3 regions of the Streptococcus sp. SN3 genome follow, and region 1 is predicted to be linked to each of the others. Evidence: predicted binding sites of a transcription regulator. Region 1 holds the regulator's gene; each other region holds the start of a gene.
The links. Region 1 encodes NrdR, which represses ribonucleotide reductase genes. Its sites were predicted from a motif close to ACACNATATATNGTGT; they were not measured.

Region 1 (3,196 bases):
AGTCAGGTACGTTGCTCTTGGTAGAGCCTTGTCCAGATTTAGCTGGACGGTTCTGGGGCTGCTGGTTGCGCTCACGAATTTTCAAGACAGCTTCCTCAGCTGTCGTCACCTTTTGATAAGAAAAATCATTGGCTACCTTGAGGGCGTACTTTTCATTGAGATTGGCTGAATCCACCTTATTAAAGGTCAAGAGCAAGATTACGTTGATAACCTCGTCCAAAAGGCCTAATTCAGCTAAATCCAGCAAAAGCTTTCTCTCCGTCCGCGTAATAGCAGCCTGACGAGTTTTCTTAATTTCTGCCAGGAATACCATTGGCGATGTTCGCTTCGCTTCTTGGATAATAGATTGCTCCTGCTTAGAAAACTGACCTTCTGCTGGCTTCTGAGCTAGCTTTTGCTTCATCCGCTTGGTAGAAATGACCTGAGAAACAGCAGTTTCTCTAGCCAAAACGTAGGTCTCATACCAAGTCCACTTTTTCTGCTCAGCAATTGCAAACAATTCTAACACATCTTCCTTTTCATTGGCAAAGCGAAGATTGTCCTGAGCCATCCGTTGCTTGAAATACTCCAAGTCAAAATCATTGGCTTTTCGCACTGCCCTTGCTTGCTCATCTTCCATACCAAACACCTGCATAAAAGGCTTGATCAATTTATCTCCGCTAGGATTTTCTGGTCGCAGGGCATCAGCAGCAGCTTCGCCGATTTTCTTTTCCAAGAGCCGACTGTACACATTATGGCTAAAAAATTCCTCCGCAGTTAAGGTTGGGTGGAGTTGAACCAGATAATAGTCATCTGTTTGATAAAGATCCACTAGCTTAATCGCCGCCAAACGCTCAAAACTTTCTTCTAAAATATTAAGTCCAAAATCTAAATGATTGAGAATCTGACTGAAGAGGTGCTGCTTTTGCCCATTATCTCCAAAAGACAGCAGATAAAGATAAAGTGCTACCGCTTCTCTCCCCAAAATCGGCAAATAGAGCTTGGTCAAGATAGCAATATCTGGGCTGACTGCATTATTGCGCAAGAAAGAAAACTGATGGTTTGGTTTCATTTATTTGTCCTTTTTCTTCTTGGACCCCTTGGTAATCTGCTTGAGCAGGCTTTCCAGCTCTCCCACATCCTTGAAACTCCGGTAAACACTGGCGAAACGAACGTAGGTGATTTCATCCAGCTCTGCCAGTTCATCCATGACTAAGGATCCAATATACTCACTATTGATTTCATTGTCGCTCTGACTGCGGACCTTTTGCTCGATTCGATTGACAATCTCCTCTATTTCGTCACTAGATACTGGCCGCTTTTGAGCGGAGCGAATAATACCGTTAAAAATCTTATCCCGAGAAAATTGCTCACGCGTCCCGTCCTTTTTGACAACCACTAGGGTTCTCTCTTCGACGCGCTCGTATGTCGTAAAGCGGTGTTGACATTCCTCACACTCACGGCGGCGACGGATTGTATTCCCATCTTCTGCCTGTCTGCTATCAACCACACTTGATTTATTCCCACCACATTTCGGACAACGCATACCATTTCCTCCTAGAATCCTAATACTTCATTATAACACGTTTTCAAGAATAACAAAAGACAGCCGTTTGGGGTGTAATATTTCACCATTTTGCCCTAAAAATATGTTTATCAAAAAGAAAAAGAGAGGCAAACCTGTCTCATTCTCAGTCTTGCCTCATCTTTTTACTATTATAATGCCACTTGCACTTCTAAACCAAAGTGGTCACTGACAACAGGGGTTTCTTTCCCGTCAAAAACAACAGCGGAGCGCTCAACATCCATCCCTTGACTAGTGAAAACATAGTCTATCTTCAGAGCATGCTTATTATCATCCCAGCCTGCAATAGTACCTTCTACTGTCGCCTCTCCGATAGCTTCTCTCGCAACGGCATGACTATCCTGCAGCTTCAGCGGACTGGCTAAGATGGTCTGGTAGCCTTGCTGGCCGACTGGATTGTTGAAATCGCCCATCAGGACTAGAGGAGTTTCTGCTTTTAGAAGCTCTGCTTCAAGCTTAGCCCATTCCCCCTGAAAGCCTTTGTCCCACCATGACAGATGGCAGGAGGCAATTGTCAGCAATTGACCTTCTACCTCAGTCTCGGCTAGCAAGACCTTACGAGTATGATAATCCCTAGGATCATTAGCCTCTGATACCAGAACTTCTCTAGGAGCCATAGGATTTCTAGATAGGATTGCCACTCCTTCGTTATAAATATCAAACCCAATATGATTATAGGCCCAGGACCAATGATAGTCCAGTCCTGCCTCAGCCAATTTTTCTACCAAACAAAGGGCAAAATGGTCTTGATGGATCTCAATTGCGCCCTCAACCGCCTGATAGAAAGGAGCCTGAACAACCTGTTCAGACTCCGTTAATTGATTGACTTCCTGCAGGCAAATGACATCATATTTTTCTTGAAGAATGCGTTCTGCAAGCTGATTAAGCTTGGTTTCTTGCTCTTCTTCCATCCAACTATGAGTATTTAATGTCAGGAATTTTGCCATGATTTCTCTTTTCTATTTTACAATTCAACCTTAGCAACAACTGTCTTAGCAGATGATTGACCAAGTTTTTCTACTGTTACAGACTTGATGGCTGCTGCATTAGTGAAGACTACGATTGTTGAAGTTTCACGTCCTGCTTCTTTGATTGCTTCCAAGTCAGCTGTTACTAGAAGATCTCCAGCTGCAACTTTCTGACCTTCTGAAACATGAACTTCGAAAGGTTTACCTTCAAGGCTGACAGTTTCCAAACCAATATGTACCAAGACTTCCAGGCCGTTATCTGTCACAAGACCGATAGCATGCTTGCTAGGGAAGACGCTAGTTACAGTACCAGCAACTGGTGAATAAATCTTACCATTTTCTGGCTCAACTGCAAATCCATCACCCATCATTTTTTGTGAGAATACTGGATCTTTAACATCTGCCAAGTCAATGACTTGACCGTCCGCAACAGTTTCAACTTCCTCAGTCACACCTTTATAAGTAACTTCAGCAGCTGCTGATTCTGCTTTTTGGCTAGGAAGTGTTTCAGGAATCACTTCACCAGAATCCAACAAGTCTTGAATATCAGATTTGAGAACGTCAGCTTTTGGTCCGTAGATAGCTTGAACGCCTTGGCCTTTCATAACCAAGCCCATAGCGCCTTCAGCTTTCCACTGTTCTTCTGTTCCAACTTTTTCAGCAT
Region 2 (3,196 bases), on a different contig from region 1:
AAGATTCAATCCCTCCACTAGGAAACCTATACTTAACAAAACAAATAATAAAATAAAGTATCTCTTCTCGCTATTTAAAATAGCAGCAAGGTAAGGTAGTGAGAGATAAATAATAAGAAGAGAAGTCATAAACCAAAACTGAGGTAAATAACCTCCCTGATTAAAAGCCTCAAATATTTTCCGGATAGGATTTTGAGCAAAATCTGCTTTAAATATCCAAATAATTAAATTCCAGAAGACTGTGACTAATATAATTCCTTTTATTTTATTAAACATATAAGTATAACTTAACTGCTTTTTTTGAAGAAGAAAATAACCATTCAACATAAAAAATATAGGAACCGCGTAAACACCTAAATAAAATAAGTAAGAGTATAAATTAAACTGACCTATCATGTCAATTCCATTGACAGTATTAGTGAAACCCCAAATAGTTGTATGAATTAATACAACTCCAATACAAGCAAAAATCTTTAAAAAGTCTAAACCTATTTTTCTCATTCTAACTCCATAAATAACATTTATTTTTTCTTATTAAAAAATCTTTCAAACTATCTAAATCATCAAGATTGTCAATCTCAAAAATGTAATTGTCTTTGAGTCTTTTAATGTAGACATCGATGGTTTCTAAATTATCCTTAGCAAAATTAGCATAATGACATTATTCATAATATTCTTCCAAAAAGCGATGTCTACTTTCTGCCATTTTTTGAGCAGCAGCGGTATTCATCATGTCTTTTAATTTGAGTAATTTCTCATAGAAATGCATGATAGCTGAACTCTTCCCAGTACGATATTCTTCCAATGTCATGTTTTCTCTCGGCTGCAAATCTGGATCGTGAATCGGTCTCCCCATATGACCTGAATAAGCCATAGCTCGCGCTATTCCAATCGCTCCAATCGCATCCAATCGGTCGGCATCTTGAACAATTTTGCCCTCCAAAGTGCTGATATTCTTCTGTTGATGATCACCTTTAAATGACATTGTTGAAACAATCTCTAACACATGAGCTATTTCCGCCTCTGAAGCCTGATGATTCTGTAGCCATTGCTCAACCTTTTGCAAGCCCACTTCTTCACTCTCATTTAATTTCCCGTCAGCTATATCATGTAGCAAGGCAGCTAGCTCACAAATAAAAACATCTGCTCGTTCTTGTTTGGCAATTTCTACAGCAATATTTGTGACACGTACAATATGCCACCAATCATGTCCGCTTGTTTCGTCTTTCAGTTCAGCATAAGCAAAATCTCTAGCTTCTTGAAGAATTTTCGTTTGTCGATCAGTTATCATCTGTCTCTCTTTTTTATTGATGTATACAAAAATCTCGAAGCTATTTCGAAACTTTCTTGATTAGACTCATTTTTCAAGCCCAATCGTTTTCATTTTTTGTTGAATTTGTTGGTAGACGTGATTCCAGTCATTTGGATTTGCAATATCTAAATCATCCGTTGCAATTCTCATTTTAGGACTGTAGTTGTAATCCTCATACCAATTTTGATAATGCTTATAAAGCAGTTGATAGTAGTCAGCTAGTCCATTTTCTTCATTTGGTTGCTCATAATTGCGACCGCGTTTTTTGATATTGTTCATAATATGGTCGAAACTACCATCTAAATAAATCAACAAATCTGGCGCTTTCTTAGGCAGACCTTGGATTTCTTCCATCATATTGTCCAAAAGTTCCAAGTAGATATCATACTCTTGCTCACTGATACTTCCCTTGAGTGTATTGATATAAGTAAACAAAGCGTCTTCATAAATAGAACGATCTAGAATATTATTGTCGTCATGATAAGCCGCTTTGATCATTTTAAAGCGTTTATTTAGAAAATAAATCTGCAAAGCAAAGCCATATTTATCTGGGTCCTCATAATACTTATCCAAAATAGGATTTTCTTCTACCGGTTCAAAAAATGGCTGCGTTCCTAATTCCTCGGCTAATCGATAAGTGTAAGTCGTCTTACCTACCCCAATCATGCCCGCTAAAATAATCACTATCTCCCTGCACCTCCAAAATCTATCTAATATCAGGTCATCAACTTCAGTAAAAACACCATATGTTGTGCTAAAAAAAATAATAACACAATATATTGATGACGTCAAGATATAAAACTTCTAAATGTACAAACAAAAACAACCTTGTAAGAAGAAACACGATCAACTCTAGTACAAGTGTTATTTTTAGCATTCTCCATTTGTGACAGTAAATTTAATATGCGAATAATCTTTTTCTAAATCTTTCCCCTTCAAAAAAGCTACTGCATCTTTTTTTATCTGAATGAGGTCAATTCCTTGTGCCTGTGCTGCAAAAACACAACCACAATAGCATTGTCGATAAATGTCGTACTCTTCACACATTTCAACCGAGCGTTTATAACCCTGATTTTTCTTGAAATCACTAGGAAGATACTGCGTTGCATAAACTTTCTGTACTTCTATTCCAACACTATTGATCGTCTGCGAATTTTTATGAGGACTAATGGTCAGGGCGCTTCCAAAATAGTCAAATCCCAAATCAACAGCCACTTGTGCTGTCTTATCTAAGCGATAATCATAGCAAACTTTACAACGATCGCCACCTTCCGGCTCTTCTTCCAAGCCATGTACTGTCCGGAAAAATTCCTGTGGCTCATAGGGAGCTTCTAAGTATCGAACATGATTACCAGTATTTTCATTGAAATCATGAACAAATTTTTGTGCAACATAGGCACGGCGCTGATATTCTGCCTTAGGGTGAATATTTGAATTAGCAAAATAAACCGTCACATCCGCATACTGGGTCAAATACTCCAGAGTATAGGTCGAACAGGGTGCACAACAAGTATGCATCAAAATCGTAGGACGCTTCTGATCTGATTCCCAAACTTTGACCATTTGCTGCATGACACGATCATAGTTTATTTTTTGGTTGGGATTCATTTTATTCAGAATTTCTTCAACATCAATCATTGTTTTCTCCTTAGAAATGTATCACTATTTTACCACAGAAAAGGAGCGGAGACAAATAGACAAAAGAGAATAACTTTTTCAAACAGCACTAATTTATCAAGCAAGAAAAATAAAGTTCTAGTTCTTTTGGCTCTCTTTGTATTGATCGTACATATACCCCAGCTAAAAACTTTTAAAAAAAAAGTGAGTTTGGATTTGATAAATCCAAACTCACTTCGCTTTTTATATCCTTCAAAAGCACGTTTG
Region 3 (3,196 bases), on a different contig from region 1:
TTTTGGCGTACCGATATTGGCTGCCAATTCGAAGTGCTTGCCATCTGCAGTCACAGTCTGAGCATCCTTAAGCAATTCCCATTCAGCTTTTTGCTTAGCATAAGCCTCACCAGCTGCTTTAAATGCTGCGATTTGCTCTTCAGTTGGGTTGATAATCACTTCACCAGTAATACCGTTAGCTGCAATCACATCGCCGTCTTTTACAAGCTCAGTAATGTTATTAGTTCCCAATACTGCTGCGATTTCAAGCGTACGTGCCATGATAGCAGAGTGGCTTGTCCGGCCGCCGATATTGGTTACAAAAGCTTTAACAAATTTCTTATCCAGCTGTGCTGTATCAGAAGGAGTCAAGTCATGAGCAATCACAACTGATTCTTCATTGATAGACGCTGGGTTTGGCAATTTCTTACCCAAAAGGTTAGCAAGAACACGCTTCGTCACGTCGCGGATATCTGCCGCACGTTCCTGCATATATGGATTGTCGTCCATGTTTTCAAAGAGAGTGATAAACATGTCCGTTACTTCTTTCAGACCAGCTTCTGCATTGGTCTTTTTCGCACGGATTGTTTCTTTGATTTGCCCAACCATTTCAGGGTCAGCAAGTACCATTAAGTGAGCGTCAAACACCTGAGCGGCTTCCTCACCAAGGCTATCTACTGCTTTCTCACGGATAACAGAAAGCTCGTTCTGTGAAGCTTCAAGAGCTGCATCCAAACGAGCCTCTTCTGCATTCGTATCTTCGACTGAAACAGTCTCAAATGATAAATCCGGTTGAACTAATAGATATGCCTTAGCAACGGCAACACCGTCAGATGCTGCAATTCCTTTAAGCATTTCTGTCATATTAAGCCAATCCTTCTTTTTCCATTGTTTCAGAGATTGCAGCGATAGCATCGTCTGCATCTGCACCTTCAGCTGAGATCTTAACATCAGCTCCTTGGCCAACACCGAGACTCATAACACCCATGATAGATTTCAAGTTTACTGATTTACCTTTGTATTCAAGCGTAATGTCTGAAGCGAATTTGCTAGCAGTTTGAACCAACAAAGTTGCTGGACGTGCGTGAATACCTGTTTCTGCTACAATGTGGAAATCTTTAGAAGCCATAGTTAGACTCTCCTTTTAAATAATTCTTTTTGAGTTATTGTGATAACCCTTACAAGTTGATATTATATCACCTTTTGAAATCTTTTTCAAGAATTTTATAGCCCGCTTACAAAATATTTCTTAGGAAATGAAAACTCTTCTTATTATATTGAAGGTGGAATTTCCAAGCAAAAGCCCCTATCTTTCAGCTTTTATTCAAACATTTCTTCCAGCAAGTTTTCAATCATAAATTTCTTATTTTTATATTCTTAATTTCCATAAATTAAGAATATAAACTCCTCCCTCCACTCCTGCTAGTGATTCCCTAAATTCTGTAACACAAGATATTGGATTTTGGTTTTGGGGAGGAAAAGCTACTAGTCATTTTTCTAACATTTTAAGACTTGTTTAAGCATTGCCGCAACAGCATTTTGCTCCTTTTCTGCAATTTTTCACTTCTTTTCACCGCTTATACAAACACTATATATTGTATTGCAATCTATCCTATAACAAAATATCACACAATATTTAGTTCAAAACTATTGACATTCTATTTTCTTTTAGATATACTAGTTTCGTATTATTTAAAAGAAAAAACGAAAGTTTAGAGGAATTTTTAATGGTAACTATTTACTCAAAAAACAACTGCGTTCAGTGCAAAATGACCAAGCGCTTCTTAGATACTAATCATGTAGAATACCGCGAAATCAACTTGGATGAACAGCCAGAATTCATTGACCATGTCAAAGATCTTGGTTTCAATGCTGCTCCTGTGATTCAGACAGCAACTGAGGCATTTTCTGGTTTCCAACCTGGTAAATTGAAAAAACTGTCTTAATGTAGTTTATTTTGAGGGCAGCGCGCCTTGATTGGGAGATAAACTAAAAGACAGATTATCAGGGCAAACTGCAGCTCCTATGCTCATAGGGGCCGTTTCTTTTGTAAGGCGGATATTTTTCCGCTAGCTAATTATCTTATTTATATAGAAAAGGAAAAACATGGGACTCAAACATTTAGAGGATGTGACATACTTCCGACTCAACAACGAAATCAACCGTCCAGTTAATGGTCAGATTATGCTTCATAAAGATCAAGAAGCCTTAAAAGCTTTTTTTAAAGAAAACGTTGAGCCAAACACCAAGCAATTTTCTTCTATCACAGAAAAAATTAAATATTTAATAGAAGAAAACTATTTGGAGAAGGAATTTATTGAACTTTATTCTCCGGAATACATCGAGGAGCTGACTGCTTTTATCCATGCTCAAGATTTCAAGTTTAAATCTTTCATGGCAGCTTATAAGTTCTACAACCAGTATGCACTGAAGACCAATGATGGTGAATACTATCTGGAAAGCATGGAAGATCGGGTACTCTTCAACGCCCTCTACTTTGCCAACGGAGATGAAGCCATTGCCAAGGATATTGCCAATGAGATTATCCACCAGCGCTATCAACCGGCGACACCAAGCTTCCTCAACGCTGGTCGGGCTCGTCGCGGTGAATTGGTTTCTTGCTTCCTCATCCAAGTAACAGATGACATGAACTCAATCGGCCGCTCCATCAACTCTGCCTTGCAACTCTCTCGTATCGGTGGCGGGGTCGGTATTTCCCTCAGCAATCTACGGGAAGCTGGAGCACCTATCAAGGGTTATGAAGGAGCTGCATCTGGCGTTGTACCTGTTATGAAACTCTTTGAGGACAGTTTCTCCTACTCTAACCAGCTGGGCCAACGTCAAGGAGCTGGGGTTGTTTACCTCAATGTCTTCCACCCAGATATCATTGCCTTCCTTTCTACTAAGAAAGAAAATGCTGACGAAAAAGTTCGGGTTAAAACCCTCTCACTCGGTGTTGTCATTCCGGATAAGTTCTATGAATTAGCGCGCAAGAATGAAGAAATGTACCTCTTCAGCCCCTATTCTGTTGAACGCGAGTATGGAGTGCCATTTGCCTACCTTGACATCACTGAAAAATACGATGAATTGGTCGCTAATCCAAATATCACTAAGACCAAGATCAAGGCCCGTGATTTGGAAACAGAAATTTCCAAACTCCAACAAGAATCTGGCTATCCTTATGTCGTAAACATTGATACGGCCAACCGTTCAAATC

Region 2: PCY71_RS11755 (deoxynucleoside kinase) is a predicted target of NrdR. The motif match lies at 2,052-2,067, and genes of this name have one in related genera.
Region 3: nrdH (glutaredoxin-like protein NrdH) is a predicted target of NrdR. The motif match lies at 1,565-1,580, and genes of this name have one in related genera.

What each region holds. Positions count from the first base shown of each region.
Region 1 is NZ_JAQFJF010000004.1:123,033-126,228, forward strand. It holds gene PCY71_RS09885 (DnaD domain protein) at 1-1,051, opposite strand, end outside; gene nrdR (transcriptional regulator NrdR) at 1,052-1,525, opposite strand; gene PCY71_RS09895 (endonuclease/exonuclease/phosphatase family protein) at 1,696-2,511, opposite strand; gene PCY71_RS09900 (PTS transporter subunit IIBC) at 2,529-3,196, opposite strand, start outside.
Region 2 is NZ_JAQFJF010000007.1:56,171-59,366, forward strand. It holds gene PCY71_RS11745 (acyltransferase) at 1-501, opposite strand, end outside; gene PCY71_RS11750 (HD domain-containing protein) at 662-1,291, opposite strand; gene PCY71_RS11755 (deoxynucleoside kinase) at 1,358-1,996, opposite strand; gene PCY71_RS11760 (epoxyqueuosine reductase QueH) at 2,183-2,950, opposite strand.
Region 3 is NZ_JAQFJF010000002.1:13,042-16,237, forward strand. It holds gene ptsP (phosphoenolpyruvate--protein phosphotransferase) at 1-843, opposite strand, end outside; gene PCY71_RS04020 (phosphocarrier protein HPr) at 845-1,108, opposite strand; gene nrdH (glutaredoxin-like protein NrdH) at 1,707-1,925, shown strand; gene nrdE (class 1b ribonucleoside-diphosphate reductase subunit alpha) at 2,086-3,196, shown strand, end outside.